Regions from separate parts of the Georhizobium profundi genome, predicted to be linked through region 2. Evidence: predicted binding sites of a transcription regulator. Region 2 holds the regulator's gene; each other region holds the start of a gene.

Region 1 (4,054 bases), 400 kb from region 2:
CATGCGCACCGATTGGGGCTTCGTGCACCAGAATCCAGCGGATGGCCTGCGCATGGGCGTCTCGGCCGGCGCGAATGTGGGCGAGCGGCTGATGGCTGTCGGCGAGCGCCACTATGGGCGGATTCGCGACACCGCGCTTGACTGGCTGGAGCGGGTCGAGATCTCGACCGACCGCATCGACGACAGGCCGAATGCCTTCTCGGGCGGCATGCGCCAGCGGCTCCAGATCGCGCGCAATCTCGTCACCGGCCCGCGGCTCGTCTTCATGGACGAACCGACCGGCGGTCTCGACGTCTCGGTCCAGGCCCGGCTTCTCGACCTGCTGCGCGGGCTTGTCGGTGAATTGGGGCTCGCAGCCATCGTCGTCACCCATGATCTCGCCGTGGCGCGGCTCCTGTCGCAGCGGATTATGGTGATGAAGGATGGGCGCGTCATCGAGCATGGTCTGACCGACCGGGTGCTCGACGATCCGCGCGAGCCCTACACGCAGCTTCTCGTCTCTTCCATCCTGCAGGTGTGAGGAAAGACCATGTCAGACCCACTCGTCGTTTCGGGCGTCGCCAAGAGTTTCACCATGCATCTGAGAGGCGGGCTGCGTCTGCCCGTCGTCGACAATGTCATTTTCCGTGTGGCGCGCGGTGAATGCGTCGTACTCGGCGGCCCTTCGGGTGCCGGCAAGAGTTCGATCCTCAAGATGCTCTACGGCAATTACGCGGTGGACGGCGGCGAGATCCTCGTCACGCACGATGGCGAGACCGTCGATCTTGCCCAGGCCTCCCCACGCCAGGTGCTGCAGCTGCGCCGCAGCGTCATCGGGTATGTCAGCCAATTCCTGCGCACGGTGCCGCGCGTTTCGGCGCTCGATGTCGTCGCGGAGCCGCTGATCGCGCGGGGCCAGGACGCAGAGGCTTCGCGGCAGCAGGCAAGCGCGCTGCTTGAACGATTGAACCTTCCGCACGCGCTCTGGTCTTTGCCACCGGCGACGTTTTCCGGCGGCGAGCAGCAGCGTGTGAACATCGCGCGGGGCTTCATCACCGAACATCCGGTGCTCCTCCTCGACGAACCGACGGCATCGCTCGACGCGCAGAACAGGCGCGTGGTCATCGCGATGATCGAGGAGAAGAAGCGCGCTGGTACCGCCTTGCTCGGCATCTTCCACGATGAGGAAGTGCGCGAGGCGGTGGCAGACCGGATCATCGACGTCACGGCCTTTCGGCCGGCGCGCGAGGCCGCCTGATCATGGGACGACTTTCACCTGAACCGTCCATCCACGAAACGGCCGAGATCAAGGGGTGCACGCTCGGGCGCTACACGGAAATCAGCGCGCGCAGCCGCGTGGCCGAAACGGTGCTCGGCGATTATTCCTACATCATGCAGGATTGCGATGTGTGGTGCGCGACGATCGGCAAGTTCGTGTCGATCGCTGCGGCCGTGCGCATCAATGCCACCAACCACCCCACCTGGCGCGCGAGCCAGCACCACTTCACGTACCGGGCCGGCGACTATTTCGATGGTGCCGAAAACGATGCCGCGTTCTTCTCTTGGCGCCGGGAAAATGCTGTCACAATCGGCCACGACGTGTGGATCGGCCATGGCGCCACACTTCTTCCCGGTGTGTCGATCGGCAATGGCGCGGTGATCGGTGCAGGTGCCGTCGTGTCGAAGGATGTCGAACCTTACACGATCGTCGGCGGTGTCCCCGCCAAACCGATCCGCAAGCGTTTCGAGGCCGATATCGCCGCCGAACTCGATGCGCTTGCCTGGTGGGATTGGGACCACGACAAGCTGCACGCGGCGCTTGACGACTTCCGCACGCTGGCCATCGGCGACTTCATCGCCAAGCATCGCTGACGGTCTGCCGAGGCTGCGGCCATAGCTCCCCGCGAGCCTTCATCAATCTGTTGCAATACCGTCAACCCACTGTCGTGAACGCTCGGTAGGGAGTGGATGCCAGGCCGGATGGGGTGTCCGGACCGCACATATTCCAATTGATCGTGGAGATCAGGATGATCGCTCAAATCGCTCGCGGCGCCGTCAACGTAGCGCTCGCAACCAGCCTTCTCGCCGGCTCGGCCCTTGCTCAGGACATCGATGTCTTCCGCGTCGGCCTTCTCGGCGGTGAAAACGAAGCCGACCGCCTGCGCAAGAACGACTGCATGGTTCAGCAGCTCGGCGAAATCCTTGGCGTGCCTGTCGAGCTCTATCCGGCTTCGGACTATGCCGGCGTGATGCAGGGCCTCGTTGCGGGCCAGCTCGATGCCGCCCAGCTCGGTGCCTCCGGCTACGCCGGCATCTACCTGCAGGATCCGGAAGCCGTCGAGCCTGCCTTCGTCGCACTCGAAGCCGACGGTTCGGATGGCTACTACGCCATGATGTACACCAAGGCCGACAGCGGCATCGAGTCGCTCGAAGACATGGAAGGCAAGTCTCTCGCCTTCGCCGATCCGAACTCCACGTCCGGCTACCTCGTGCCGAAGGCCGAGCTCGAAGCCCAGGAAATCGTCATCGACGACTATTTCTCTCAGACCGGCTTCGGTGGCGGCCATGAACAGGCGGTGATCGCCGTTCTCAACGACCAGTATGATGCTGGCGTCACCTGGACCTCGGGCGTCGGTGAAGAGTCCGAAGGCTTCTCGCGCGGCGCTCTGCGCTCGATGGTCGATAAGGACCTTCTCGACATGTCCGACCTGCGCATCATCTGGCAGTCGAGCCTCATCCCGAACGGTCCCTGGGTAAACCGCAAGAGCCTGCCGCAGGACGTCAAGGACAAGGTCAATGGCTGGCTCGAGACGCTGAACGAGACCGATCCGGAGTGCTACATCAACGTGTCGCAGGGCGAAGGCCAGGGCTTCCAGGCCGTGGACCACTCGTTCTTTGAAGGCGTCGTTGCCATGCGCCAGCGCGAACTCGAAGGCTCCCGCTGAGCTGATCGCAAACCAGCGATAAGTCAGACAGGTCCGCAGCTTCTGCGGGCCTGTCTTTCCGCGAATGGCAGCCACCCGTCCGGGTACCGGCAACCTCGAAGGACATCCCATGCTTGCGATCAAGAACCTGACCAAGAGCTTCAAGACGCGCAATGCCGTCGACAATATCTCGCTCGATATCCCAGACGGACAGATGGTGGGAGTCATCGGGCGATCGGGTGCCGGCAAGTCGACGCTTTTGCGGATGATCAACCGGTTGGCAGAGCCGACCGGCGGCTCGATCATCTTCGACGGCCGGGACGTAACGGCGCTCAAAGGCCGGGAACTCCTCGAATGGCGGGCTAATTGCGCGATGGTGTTCCAGCAGTTCAATCTCGTCGGTCGCCTCAACGTTCTGACCAACGTGCTGACCGGGCGTCTCTATCACCATGGGCTGATCGCCAGCATGTTTCAGGTGTTCACGCCTGCCGAACGTGCCTTCGCCATCCGCGCGCTCGATCGGCTGGGCATGGCGCATACGGCTTTGCAGCAGGCCGATACGCTGTCAGGTGGTCAGATGCAGCGCGTGGCCATCGCCCGTGCGCTTGCCCAGGAACCGAAGATCGTGCTCGCGGACGAGCCGATCGCGTCGCTCGATCCGATGAACGCGAAAGTCGTCATGGATGCGCTGCGCACGATCAACCGCGAAGACGGCATCGCCGTCATCTGCAATCTTCATACGCTCGATACAGCCCGCAACTACTGCGACCGCGTCATCGGGCTCTTCGAAGGCCGTGTCGTGTTCGATGGGCCGCCATCCGCGTTAACCGAGCAGGCAGCACGCGAGATCTACGGCGCGGAGGCGGACGAGGCCTTCAGCGAAAGCATGACGTCTACGACGCTGAAGCCTGCAGGCACCGAGGTGCCGGCCGAGCGTCTGACGGAGGCGGACCTGCAGCAGCGCGCCCGCGCAGAACTCCTGGCAGGCTGAGCCCATGGCCTCCATAGATGTGAACGCGGGGCCGCAGCCCGACGACGCTGTTTCCGTATTCGAGCGTCATCGCAGCGAATTGCGCCGCCAGCGCCTCGGCATGAACATCCTGTTCATCGGCGCATTTTTGCTGGCGCTTGGCCTCTCGATCTGGGTGTCG
Region 2 (4,054 bases):
TATTTGGGCTGGCCACCGGCAGCGATCGTCGCGAGCGTCCGCCCGTGGAATGCCCCTTCGAAGGTGACGATGCGGAACCGCTCGCCCTGCCCGCGCGCATGATGATAACGGCGTGCGGTCTTGATCGCACACTCCAGCGCTTCGGCACCGGAATTGGTGAAGAAGGCGCGATCCGCGAAGGTCGCCTCCGTCAGGCGGCGCGCAAGCCGCTCCTGCCCGGGAATCTCATAGAGATTGGACAGGTGCCACAATTTGTCGGCCTGCTCCTTGAGCGCGGCGACGAGATGCGGATGGGAATGCCCGAGCGAGTTCACGGCGATGCCAGCGGCGAAATCCAGATATCGCTTGCCATCCTCGCTCGTCAGCCAGACACCATCGCCACGCTCGAAGCGGAGCGGAGCGCGGTTGTAAGTCTCGAAAAGCGGCGACGCCGGTGCCATCTGGCGCAAACTCCCACTCAAGGCCACACCGCAAAAGGGTCGGACGGTTCGCGTCGCAAACCTCAAGGACTGCGGCCTGAAAATTGAAAAGCCGCCCTGCGGCGGCCCGACGCACTATCTTCATTTCGCCCGGCGCTGTCAAGAAAACGCCCCTTGTGCCGGCTACCACGCAATTCGCCTAAAAAGCCCCAAGTTGGGGAAAACTCAAAAAAGCGAATCGGCCGATTCCCGGGACTCTTGTCACGGAGTCTGCCGACCATTAAGTTGAAATAACAGCACTAGACTGCATGCGGCGGACCTAGTCATCACACAGTATTAAGGCGACGCGGTTCCGTTGATACTTCGGGCCAGCGCCGAGGGATTCTGCTGCGCCCTATATCGAAACTGGAGTTGCGGCCATGAATTGGACCGATGAGCGCGTCGAAAAACTTACCAAATTGTGGGCCGACGGCCTCAGCGCGAGCCAGATTGCCGCACAATTGGGTGGCGTGACACGAAATGCTGTCATCGGCAAAGTACATCGGCTGAACCTGCCGGGACGCGCAAAGTCCGGAGGCACCCCTGCTCCGCGCGCAAAACGCCCGGCACCGGCTCCGCGCCCGGCCTCCAACTTCAACGCCCGCCCTGCAGCACCGCGCACGATTTCCCGAGGTGGCGCAGCCGCCGCGGTGCGTGAAGATGTCGCCATGGAAGCAGCGCCGCAGACACGTCCCGTCAGCGATGTCGTCGTGCCGATCGCCAAGCGCTTGGCGCTGGTCGACCTGACTGAGCGCACATGCAAGTGGCCGGTTGGCGACCCGATGCACGAAGACTTCCACTTCTGCGGCCACGATTCAGGCGAGAACACGCCCTACTGCAAATACCACGCGCGTCTCGCCTTCCAGGTCTCGGGCGAAAGGCGCCGGGCGCGCTGATCGCGCGCCGTCGTCGTCAAATTCAAGCTGAGAATGAAGAAGGCGCTCAGCCTTCCAGCGCGTAGCCGGCGCCCCGCACCGTGCGGATGACATCACGCATGTTGGCGAGATTGATCGCCTTGCGCAGCCGGCCGACATGGACATCCACCGTGCGCTCGTCGACATAGATGTCATGGCCCCACACGCCATCGAGCAGTTGCGCGCGCGAATAGACGCGACCAGGCGACGACATCAGAAATTCCAGTAGCTTGAATTCTGTCGGTCCAAGCCGGATCTCGCGCCCCTTGCGGTGGACGCGGTGCGTTTCGCGATCGAGCGTGATGTCGCCGCTCTGCAGCACCGAAGAGATGACCTCGGGCTTGGCGCGACGCAGCATGGCGCGAACACGCGCCATCAGTTCAGGCGTCGAAAACGGCTTCACCACATAGTCGTCGGCACCGGTCGCGAGACCGCGAATGCGCTCGCTCTCTTCAGCACGCGCCGTCAGCATGATGATCGGCAAGCGTTCGGTTTCAGGCCGCGCGCGCAGCCGGCGGCAGAGCTCGATGCCAGAGACGCCTGGAAGCATCCAGTCCAGGATGAGCAGGTCCGGAACACGCTCTTTCAGCTGGATCTCGGCCTCGTCGCCGCGAAGAACAGTGTCGACCTTGTAGCCTTCGGCTTCCAGATTGTAACGCAGGAGCACGCTCAGCGCTTCTTCGTCCTCGACGACCGTTATCTTTGGCAGCATCTTCCCATCGTCTCCGTCAGTGGCCGCTGGCCATCACCGTCGCAGTCTTGTCGCCGCGCGGCCGTTCGCCGAGCAGCCGGTCGCCGGTCGCCATATAGTAGATCGTCTCGGCGATGTTGGTTGCATGATCGCCGATGCGCTCGATGTTCTTGGCGCAGAACAGTAGATGCGTGCAGGCCGAAATGTTGCGCGGATCTTCCATCATGTAGGTCAGCAACTCACGGAACAACGACGTGTACATTGCGTCGATTTCGTCGTCGCGCTGGCGCACCTGGTTCGCCGCAACGGCGGAGCGCGTCGAATAGGCATCGAGCACTTCCTTCAGCTGCGTCAAAGCGAGTTCGGAGAGGTGCTCGAGCCCCCGCACCAGTTGCTTCGGCTGGGCCGTGCCCTGGACGGCGACCACGCGCTTGGCGATATTCTTTCCCATATCGCCGACGCGCTCGAGGTCAGCCGCGATGCGGATCGCGCCCATCACTTCGCGCAGATCGTGTGCCATGGGCTGACGCTTGGCGATGACGACGATGGCACGCTCGTTGATGTCGCGTTCGGCATCGTCGAGAATGATGTCCTCGGCGATGATCCGCTGGGCGCTCCCCGCATCGGAAGCCACCAGCGCGGCGACGGCGTCGCCCACCATGCGTTCCGCGATGCCGCCCATCTCCGAGACCCGGCGCATCAGATATTTCAGCTCTTCGTCGAAGGACGAGACGATATGCGGATCGCTCATTGTTCTCTCCGTGGCCACAGCCGGTTGGTCAGCCGAACCGGCCGGTAATGTAATCCTGGGTGCGCTTGTCTTCCGGGTTCGTGAAGATCTTGTCGGTCGGACCTTCCTCCACGAGATTGCCGAGATGGAAGAACGCCGTCTTCTGCGAAACGCGCGCCGCCTGCTGCATCGAGTGCGTCACGATGATGATCGTGTAGTTCTCGCGCAGTTCGTCGATCAGCTCTTCGATGATGGCCGTTGCGATCGGGTCGAGCGCCGAACACGGCTCGTCCATCAAAATGACTTCCGGACCGACCGCGATGGCGCGCGCGATGCAGAGGCGCTGCTGCTGGCCGCCCGAGAGGCCGGTGCCCGGCTCGTGAAGACGATCCTTGACCTCGTTGAAGAGCCCTGCCTTGCGCAAGCTCGACACGACGACTTCTTCCGCATCAGCCTTAGTGCGGATGAGACCGTGGATTCGCGGACCGTAGGCGACGTTTTCGAAAATCGATTTCGGAAAAGGATTGGGCTTCTGAAACACCATGCCGACGCGGGCACGTAGTTCGACGACGTCCAGCGAGGGATCGTAGATGTCCTCGCCGTCGAGTTCGATCTTGCCGCCGACGCGCGCGCCTTCGATCGTATCGTTCATGCGGTTGATGCAGCGCAGGAACGTGGACTTGCCGCAGCCCGATGGGCCGATGAAGGCCGTAACGGCGCGGTCAGGAATATCGACCGACACGTCGAACAACGCCTGCTTGGCGCCATAGAAGACGGACACGTCGCTGGCGCGCACGCGAACGCTGCGCTGGGCAAGCTCGGCTGCGCCGTGGTCGCTGGCCTGCTCTGCGTTCGGGGTGAGCTCCGCATGTGGAAAGTTCATTCCAGAGGCCATGACGGGATCCTTGGTGATGGTGCTATCTGACGTCACTTGCGTTTCTCCAGTCGCGACCGAAGGAAGATTGCGATCGCATTGAGGCTCAGCATCAGGCCGAGTAGCACGATGATGGCGGCAGAAGTACGCGCTTCGAAGAAATTACGGTTTTCGTTGCCCTGCCAGAGATAGATCTGCACCGGCAAGGCCGACGCCTGGTCCATGGGACTGCTCGGAATATTGGCGACGAAGGCGTTCATGCCGATGAGCAGCAGAGGAGCAGTTTCCCCGAGCGCCTGAGCGACACCGATGATGGCGGCAGTCAGGATGCCCGGATAGGTGATCGGCAGCACGTGATGGAAGACCATCTGCGTGCGCGATGCGCCG
Region 3 (4,054 bases), 640 kb from region 2:
CATCCAGGCCATGGTTCCAGTTATAGCCCGCCTGGCGCATCAGATAGGACAGGATGCCGATCGTGGGATTGAACATGAACCACCACATGACGCCTGCAACCGCCGGCGCGACGGCATAGGGCCAGATGATGAGGGTGCTGTAAGTCTGCTGACTGCGGATCATGCCATTGGCGGCGACAGCCAGCGCAAGGGCAATGACGATGGACAGGACGGCGACGCTCGTTGCGAAGACAGCCGTGACCGCCATGGAGTTGAGGTAACTCGCGCTCTGGAAGAGCCGCGTGTAATTGTCGAACCAAATGAACTGCGTCGAGAAGCCGAACGCATCTTCGCGAAGAAAAGACTGGCGAAACGCCTGTGCTGCCGGCCAGAGAAAGAAGATCGCGGTCACGGCAAGCTGCGGCGCCAACAGCATGTAGGGCAGCGCCCGATTGGAAAAGACTGTCCGCTTGCTTTGCATCGATCAACCGGGATTGACGGGCAGGAACCCGTAAGGAACGGTGCAGGCGGACCGATGGAATCGGCCCGCCTGCAGGTGACAGGTTGAAGCCTTGGGCCTCAAACGGTTCAGCCGTTGATTTCTTCGAACTCGCGGATCAGCTCGTTGCCCCGCTCCACGACAGCGTCGAGCGCTTCTTCAGCGGTCTTGCTTCCGGCCAGGAGCGCCTGGAATTCCTCGTCGATGATCGTACGGATCTGGACGTAGTTGCCGAAACGCAGGCCCTTGGAGTTTTCGGTCGGCTCGTTGAGCGTGATCTGCTCGATCGAGACGTCGGAACCCGGGTTTTCAGCGTAGAAGCCCTGCTCCTGGCCGAGATCATAGGCAGCCTGCGTGATCGGCAGGTAACCGGTTTCCTGGTGCCACTTGGCCTGAACTTCCTGCGACGACAGATAGGAGAAGAAGTCGGCTACGCCGGCATAGTCTTCTTCTGCCTTGCCCTGGAGAACCCACAGCGTCGCACCGCCGATGATCGAGTTCTGCGGAGCGCCTTCGACGTCCTCGTAGTAGGGCAGCATGCCGTAGCCGACTTCGAAGTCGGTGGCATTTTCGACGACACCGGCGCGCGAGGCAGACGAATTCATGTAGATCGCGCATTCCTGAGCGTAGAATTTCGGCGGGGCATCATCACCACCGACCGGGCCGCCATACTGGAAGATGCCTTCCTGCTGCCAGCGGGCCAGGTTTTCCCAGTGACGGGTCTGGACGTCGCCATTGACGGTCAGTTCGGTGCCGAGTCCGCCGAAACCGTTTTCCAACGTGCCGATCGGCTGATTGTGCCAGGCCGACAGGTTTTCCAAGTGGATCCAGGAGATCCAGCCGGAGGTGAAGCCGCAGGTGGCTGCACCCGAATCGATGATCTGCTGGGAAAACTGCTCCAACTCTTCCCAGGTGCGCGGCGGCTGCTCGGGGTCGAGACCGGCTTCTGCGAAAACGTCCTTGTTGTAGTAGACGATCGGGGTCGACGAGTTGAACGGCATCGACAGCATGTTGCCATCCGTGTCGGTGTAGTAGCCGACGACCGAAGGCAGGAAGTTGGCGGGATCGAAGTCCTCGCCGGCGTCCGCCATCACTTCGTAAACCGGATAGACCGCGCCTTCGGCAGCCATCATGGTGCCGGTGCCGACTTCGAAGACCTGGACGATATGCGGCTGCTCGTTGGCGCGGAACGCGGCGATGGCTGCCGTCATCGTCTCGGGATAGGTGCCCTTGTAGGTCGGCACGACCGTGTGCTCGTCCTGGCTCTCATTGTAATCAACGACGATGGCTTCGAGCTTCGCGCCCAATTCGCCACCCATGGCATGCCACCACTGGATTTCCGCGGAATTGGCTTGCGTCATGCTGGTCGACAGCAGCAGTGCTGCCAGAAGTGCTTTCTTCATGGTTCTCTCCTGGACCCTGCGCGCCGAGACAGCCGGCGACGCTGGGGCAGCGATAGAGCCGAAGCATGACAGTGAGTTGAACCTGAAATGACGCTTGGATGACAGTGCAACCGCAAGCCGAGACGCTACTTGGCCGTGTCTGCAAAACCGCATTCGTCACCCGCGCCGCTGCCCGCATGCTCTTCATGGCGATCACCACCGCAGCGTCACGCAACCGTTATAGAGCGCCACTAGAAGGGCCGCAGTCGAACGGGGCGCGGCTGCCGGCTGTGCCCCTTGCACAACGGAGCTTTGAACATGCGCACACTTCTCGCCGCCCTGGTGCTTGCCGCCGCATCATCGTCCGCTCTCGCAGCCGAGGGCACGCTCGTTCTCTACACAAGCCAGCCGAACACGGATGCGCAGCAGACCGCCGATGCCTTCATGGCAAAATATCCGGACGTGACCGTCGAGTGGGTGCGCGACGGCACGCCGAGGATCATGGCGAAGCTGTCGGCCGAGATCGAGGCCGGCCAGCCGCAGGCAGACGTGCTTCTCATCGCCGATATCGTCACGATGGAAGGTCTCAAGGCCGATGGCCGGCTTCTCGCATTTCCCGAAGCCGAGATCGAAGGGATCGACGAAGCGCTTGTCGACGCCGACCGCACCTATTTCCCGACGAAGCTGATCACCACCGGCATCGTCTACAACACCAACGCACCGATGGTTCCGACGAGCTGGCTCGATCTCACCAAGCCGGAGGCGGCGAACATGATCGCGATGCCGAGCCCGCTGACATCGGGTGCCGCGATGATTCATACCGTGACGCTTACCGGAAACCTGGACAATGGCTGGGATTTCTACAGTGCGCTGGCTGAAAACGGTGCGCAGGCATCGGGCGGCAATGGCGACGTTCTGCAGGCGGTCTCGGGCGGCGACAAGCTTTACGGCATGATCGTCGACTTCATGCCCATCCGCGAAAAAGCCAAAGGCGCGCCAGTGGAGTTCGTGTTCCCGACCGAAGGCGTCTCGGCCGTCACCGAGCCGGTCGCCATTTTGTCGACCACACAGAACCCTGAGGCTGCCAAGGCCTTCGTGAACTTCCTGCTCTCCGAAGAAGGTCAGTCGCTCGCGGTTCAGCAGGGTTACATTCCTGCCCGGGCCGACGCAGGCCTGCCGGAAGGGTACCCGGACCGGTCGACCATCAACGTGCTTCCCTATGACGCCGCTGCCGCTCTTGCCGACGACGCTGCGAACAAGGAACGGTTCTCCGAACTGATGGGCCAGTAGGACTTTGCCGAGGGCAAATGCCTGAACTTTCACACAGCCTGTCCGGCCAAGCCGCCGCCCCGCTCGCACATCGCCTGCGGGGGCGGCAATCGCCAACAGGGTTGGGCCGCGCATCGCGGCCCTCTTTGTCATCAGCGTCATCCTCGTTCTCGGCCTCCTGCCGATCGCGAGAATCATCCTTGCCGCGATTGCGCCTGGGCTGGTCTTCGATCTCTCGATCATCGGCGAGCAGTGGACACGCGCCACCACGTTGCGCGCCATGTGGAACACGCTCGACACGGCCTTCTTCGGCGCCGTGATCGCGCTCCTGATCGGCGGGCCTTTCGCCTTTGCGGTGGCGATGACCGATATGCCGACGCGGCGCTCACTCGGCTTCCTCCTGCTTCTGCCGCTGATCATCGCACCGCAGGTGACCGCGCTCTCCTGGCTGCACATGACCGGCCCGTCCAGCACGCTTCTCAACATGCTGGGGATCGCGCCGGCGCCCGGAACACCGAACCCGATCCTCGGTCGACAAGGCATCATCCTGCTCTTCGGCGTCCAGCACGCGCCGATCGTCTTCATCACGCTTCGTGCCGGCCTGGTCGGGCTGCCGGGCGACCTGATCGAAGCCGCACGCGCCTCTGGTGCAACTCCGTTGCGCGCATTCTACACGATCGTTCTTCCCCTGATGCGGCCGTGGATCGCTGCAGCCGGCGCACTCGCCTTCGTGTCCGGCATCGGCAATTTCGGCATCCCCGCGCTTCTGGGACTGCCCGTCAATTATCTGACCTTGCCCACGCTCATCTATCGCCAGATGTCGAGCTTCGGGCCTGGCGTCCTGCCGCAGATGGCAAGCCTGTCGGTTCTCATCGGTGTGCTCGCCCTTCTCGGGATCCTCGCGCAATCCTTCGCGATGCGCGGG
Region 4 (4,054 bases), 1.2 Mb from region 2:
CGGTTAAGGCGGCATTAACCTCCTTTACCCCATGGTGGCGCCAGTCGTCGGACATCGCCAGCCGTACGGTGCCATCTGCCTCGTCGCGAATGTCGAGGCGCGCCTTGCCCATGATGCTGGTATCCGCGCCGCGCGCAGAGCTGCGCGGGGCTGCGTCATCAGCATGTCCGGGATTGACGATAGCATCCACCATTCGCGAAGCCTTATCCGCTCAATTCTTCACTGTCACGCGCACATGACACCGGGTCACAGGCGTTTGAACAGCCTTCATGTCTTTTTTGAAACCGGCGTTGCCCGCCTGCATCTGCAAGAGCTTATGGACGCTGCATTGACCGGCCCGCGAGGTGGCACGCAATGCCCATTAGAGCCAATAACGCCATTGCAACAAATGCGGTTCCACCGAATCGGTCAAACAGATAACCGGACAGCACCATAGCCGTCGCCATGGTCGCACCGCTCGCCATGAAGAACAGGCCCTGCGCGCCCGCCTCCTTTTCTTCGCCCATATGCATCACGATCAACCGCTGCATGCCGAGAAACACGACGGAGAAGCTGCCGGCGTGCAGAAGCTGCATCGCGAAATACCAGCCGGCACCAAGATCGATCGGGAAAAGCGCCCAGCGCAGCGCGGCAATCAGCCCGCCGACCACGATGATCCGCGTCACGTCGATATGGCCGATCAGCCGACGCGACACCTGGAACAGCGCAACTTCCGCGACAACACCCGTCGCCCAGAGCGCGCCGATGACCGTGCCCGAATAACCGAGCTGGCCCCAGTAGATGGCCGAGAACCCGTAAAGCATCGCGTGGCTGGCATGGATCGTTGCCCCGCCGATCAACATCACGACGAACGGCCGGTTGGTGAGCAGCCCGGCCTGAGTGCCGCTTGCGAGCGCTGAAGGCCGACGCGGCTGCCCGACCCGCGGCACCATCAGCGCCGCCCCGAAGGTCGTGATCTGGCCAAGGATCAGAAGCGGCAGGACCGCGCCCGCCCCTTGCCGCGCAATCACATAGCCGCCGATGACATTGGCGACAACGAAGGCGACAGAGCCCCAAAGCCGCACCCGGGCATAATCCGTCCGGTACCGCCGCACCCCGGTGATGGTGATCGAATCGATGATCACCACATGCGGCGCAACCACGATCGCCTGCGCCAGCACGACGATGAGCAGCATCCAGAAGCCATCCACGACGAAAAGCAGCGCCGTCACAAGGATCGATAGGAAGGCGGTCAGGATCAGCACATGCGCCCGGTCGGCCGCGCGGTCGGCATAGGCGGCAATCAGCGGCGTCGTCAAAATGCGAACGAACATCGGCAAGGACAGCAAGAGCCCGATCTGCCAGTCTTCGAGCGACAGCGATTTCAGCCAGACAGGGAAATACGGGAGCATGATCCCGAAGGCGAGAAAGGTGCCGAAGAACCCCACCCCGGCGCGAAGCGCAAAAGCAGGCGGCGCCGTCTCGATCGCCCCGGAACTGGCCTTATCACCCTGCATCGCCCGCCTTTCGCCAGCGACTGCCGGCGCAACGCCAGCCACCGCATGAGATGGCGCGACCGTTACACGAGTCCCGCGGGCTGAGCCAAGCGGCAAACATCGCCAAGCGCCTTCGTCGTTTCCTTCGATCCGGCGATCTGCTTCATTACCTGCGACAGGCGGGGGACGACGTCGTGCCGACCGAAGACGACAAGGTTCAGATCATGAAATTTCGCGCCATGCTGAAGGTGGCGATCCGCGATCAATCAGATCCGGCCATCCTCGCGAAGCTCCGCCTCGCCTTGTCGAGCATAGAGAAGGCCGGCCGCAATGAAGTAGCCTTTGAGGACGAAACCGAGGCCTTCATGCTCTTCTTCAGTGGCAAGCTGCGCTGAGCCTTCGCTCAGGCCGCCTCCACCTCCCGCAATTTGACCTGGGCAACCGGCGGCGCGAGCAGGGGCGGCGTGGTCGTCGGCGTGGTTTCGGCGCGCAGCACCCGCCACGTCAGAAGCGTCATCTCGCCGTCGAGCGTCTCGCCGATCGCGGTGCAGCTCTCCACCCAGTCGCCGCTGTTGATATAGGTGATTCCGTCCATATCCTCGATCGCCGCATGGTGGATGTGGCCGCAGATCACCCCGTCGACCTCGTGCCGGCGCGCTTCTTCCGCCACCACTTTCTGGAATTCGCCGATGAAGTTCACCGCCTGTTTCACCCGGTGTTTCGCCCAGGCCGAAAACGACCAGTACGGCATGCCGATGCGACGCCGCAGAACGTTCAGGACGATGTTGATGCCGAGCGCCGCGTCATAGGCCCAGTCGCCGAGATAGGCGAGGAACCGGGCATGGCGCACCACCACGTCGAACTCGTCGCCATGCAGCACGAGATAGCGCTTGCCGTCGGCCGCCTGGTGGATCGTGTTCGTCTTCACCTCGATTCCACCGAAATGAATGCCGGGAAAATCGCGCAGGAACTCGTCGTGATTGCCGGGGATGTAGATGATGCGCGTGCCCTTGCGCGCCTTGCGCAACAGCTTCTGCACCACGTCGTTGGCATCCTGCGGCCAGTACCAGCTGCGCTTCAGCCGCCATCCATCGACGATATCGCCGATCAGAACGATCGTCTCGGCCTCGTGATACCGGAGGAAGTCGATGAGATGGTCCGCCTTGGCCGACTTCGAACCAAGATGCACATCGGAGATGAAGAGCGTTCGAAAGCGGCGCACGGCGGCTTCATTCGTGTCCTGTGACATGTCGCATCCTCTGGCTTCATGCGCACGGATAATCAGAGTCCTGTTTCAGTTGGATGACATCGGCCGGAAATGGCGGAAACATCGTCGTCAGACTGGACAGCGGCGACACTTATCCGCAAGACACTCCGGACCATCGCGCGGGCGGGCGAAGCGGTGCGCGCCCCGCACCATTGTATTCGGCAGGCAGGACGTGAGCGCGCTATGACTTTGAAGGATCAGAACGGACCCAAGACGGATCGCAACAAACCGGCGTCCGGCGATCTCGACGAGAACGCGCTCTTCTATCACCGCTATCCGCGCCCGGGTAAGCTCGAGATCCAGGCCACCAAGCCGCTCGGCAACCAGCGCGATCTGGCACTGGCCTATTCGCCGGGCGTCGCCGCACCCTGCCTCGCCATTCGCGACAATCCCGATCGCGCCGCCGACTATACGAGCCGCGCGAACCTCGTTGCCGTCGTCTCCAACGGCACGGCCGTGCTCGGCCTCGGCGCCATCGGCCCGCTCGCTTCCAAGCCCGTGATGGAAGGCAAGGCCGTCCTCTTCAAGAAGTTCGCCGGCATCGACGTCTTTGACATCGAGATCGATGCGCAGGAAGTCGACCGCATGGTCACGGTCATCTCGGCGCTCGAGCCCACCTTCGGCGGCATCAATCTCGAAGACATCAAGGCGCCGGAGTGCTTCGAGGTCGAACGCCAGCTGCGCGACAAGATGGACATCCCCGTCTTCCACGACGACCAGCACGGCACGGCAATCATCGTCGCCGCCGCAATCCTCAACGGCCTCGAGCTCGCCGGCAAGTCGATCGAGAACGTCAAGATCGTCACCGCCGGCGCCGGTGCCGCCGCACTCGCCTGCCTCAACCTGCTGGTGGCACTTGGCGCGAAGCGTGAAAACATCTGGGTCCACGATCTCGAAGGCCTCGTCTATGAGGGCCGCACCGCGCTGATGGACGAGTGGAAGGCCGTCTACGCCCAGCCCTCCGACAAGCGCAAGCTGATCGAATCGATCAGCGGTGCCGATGTCTTCCTCGGCCTCTCCGCAGCCGGCGTGCTCAATGCCGAGATGCTGGCGGACATGGCCGAGAAGCCGCTGATCATGGCGCTCGCCAATCCCACGCCTGAAATCATGCCCGACGAGGCACGCGCCGCTCAGCCCGACGCGATGATCTGCACCGGCCGGTCGGACTATCCGAACCAGGTCAACAACGTGCTTTGCTTCCCCTACATCTTCCGCGGCGCGCTCGATTGCGGCGCCCGCACGATCAATGAGGAGATGAAGCTCGCTGCCGTGCGTGCCATCGCCGGCCTTGCGCGCGAGGAACCGTCGGACG

What was found. The regulator PhoB, encoded in region 2, activates phosphate uptake and scavenging genes when phosphate is short. The targets are predictions, from matches to a motif close to TGTCATNNANCTGTCAT.
Region 1: a site for PhoB is predicted at 1,911-1,927, ahead of phnD (phosphonate ABC transporter substrate-binding protein). Genes of this name have one in related genera too.
Region 3: a site for PhoB is predicted at 1,969-1,985, ahead of ugpB (sn-glycerol-3-phosphate ABC transporter substrate-binding protein UgpB). Genes of this name have one in related genera too.
Region 4: a site for PhoB is predicted at 2,767-2,783, ahead of D5400_RS10870 (UDP-2,3-diacylglucosamine diphosphatase). Genes of this name have one in related genera too.

Annotation. Positions count from the first base shown of each region.
Region 1 covers NZ_CP032509.1:1,530,211-1,534,264, forward strand. The annotation lists gene phnK (phosphonate C-P lyase system protein PhnK) at 1-520, shown strand, start outside; gene phnL (phosphonate C-P lyase system protein PhnL) at 530-1,237, shown strand; gene D5400_RS07095 (DapH/DapD/GlmU-related protein) at 1,240-1,851, shown strand; gene phnD (phosphonate ABC transporter substrate-binding protein) at 2,007-2,924, shown strand; gene phnC (phosphonate ABC transporter ATP-binding protein) at 3,034-3,894, shown strand; gene phnE (phosphonate ABC transporter, permease protein PhnE) at 3,899-4,054, shown strand, end outside.
Region 2 covers NZ_CP032509.1:1,127,537-1,131,590, reverse strand. The annotation lists gene D5400_RS05285 (aspartate aminotransferase family protein) at 1-440, opposite strand, end outside; gene D5400_RS05280 (GcrA family cell cycle regulator) at 839-1,354, shown strand; gene phoB (phosphate regulon transcriptional regulator PhoB) at 1,401-2,084, opposite strand; gene phoU (phosphate signaling complex protein PhoU) at 2,101-2,814, opposite strand; gene pstB (phosphate ABC transporter ATP-binding protein PstB) at 2,843-3,724, opposite strand; gene pstA (phosphate ABC transporter permease PstA) at 3,721-4,054, opposite strand, start outside.
Region 3 covers NZ_CP032509.1:483,948-488,001, forward strand. The annotation lists gene ugpA (sn-glycerol-3-phosphate ABC transporter permease UgpA) at 1-460, opposite strand, end outside; gene ugpB (sn-glycerol-3-phosphate ABC transporter substrate-binding protein UgpB) at 568-1,881, opposite strand; gene D5400_RS02330 (ABC transporter substrate-binding protein) at 2,179-3,150, shown strand; gene D5400_RS02335 (ABC transporter permease) at 3,410-4,054, shown strand, end outside.
Region 4 covers NZ_CP032509.1:2,294,841-2,298,894, reverse strand. The annotation lists gene D5400_RS10885 (ABC transporter permease) at 1-112, opposite strand, end outside; gene D5400_RS10880 (MFS transporter) at 315-1,496, opposite strand; gene D5400_RS10875 (hypothetical protein) at 1,670-1,870, shown strand; gene D5400_RS10870 (UDP-2,3-diacylglucosamine diphosphatase) at 1,879-2,724, opposite strand; gene D5400_RS10865 (NADP-dependent malic enzyme) at 2,926-4,054, shown strand, end outside.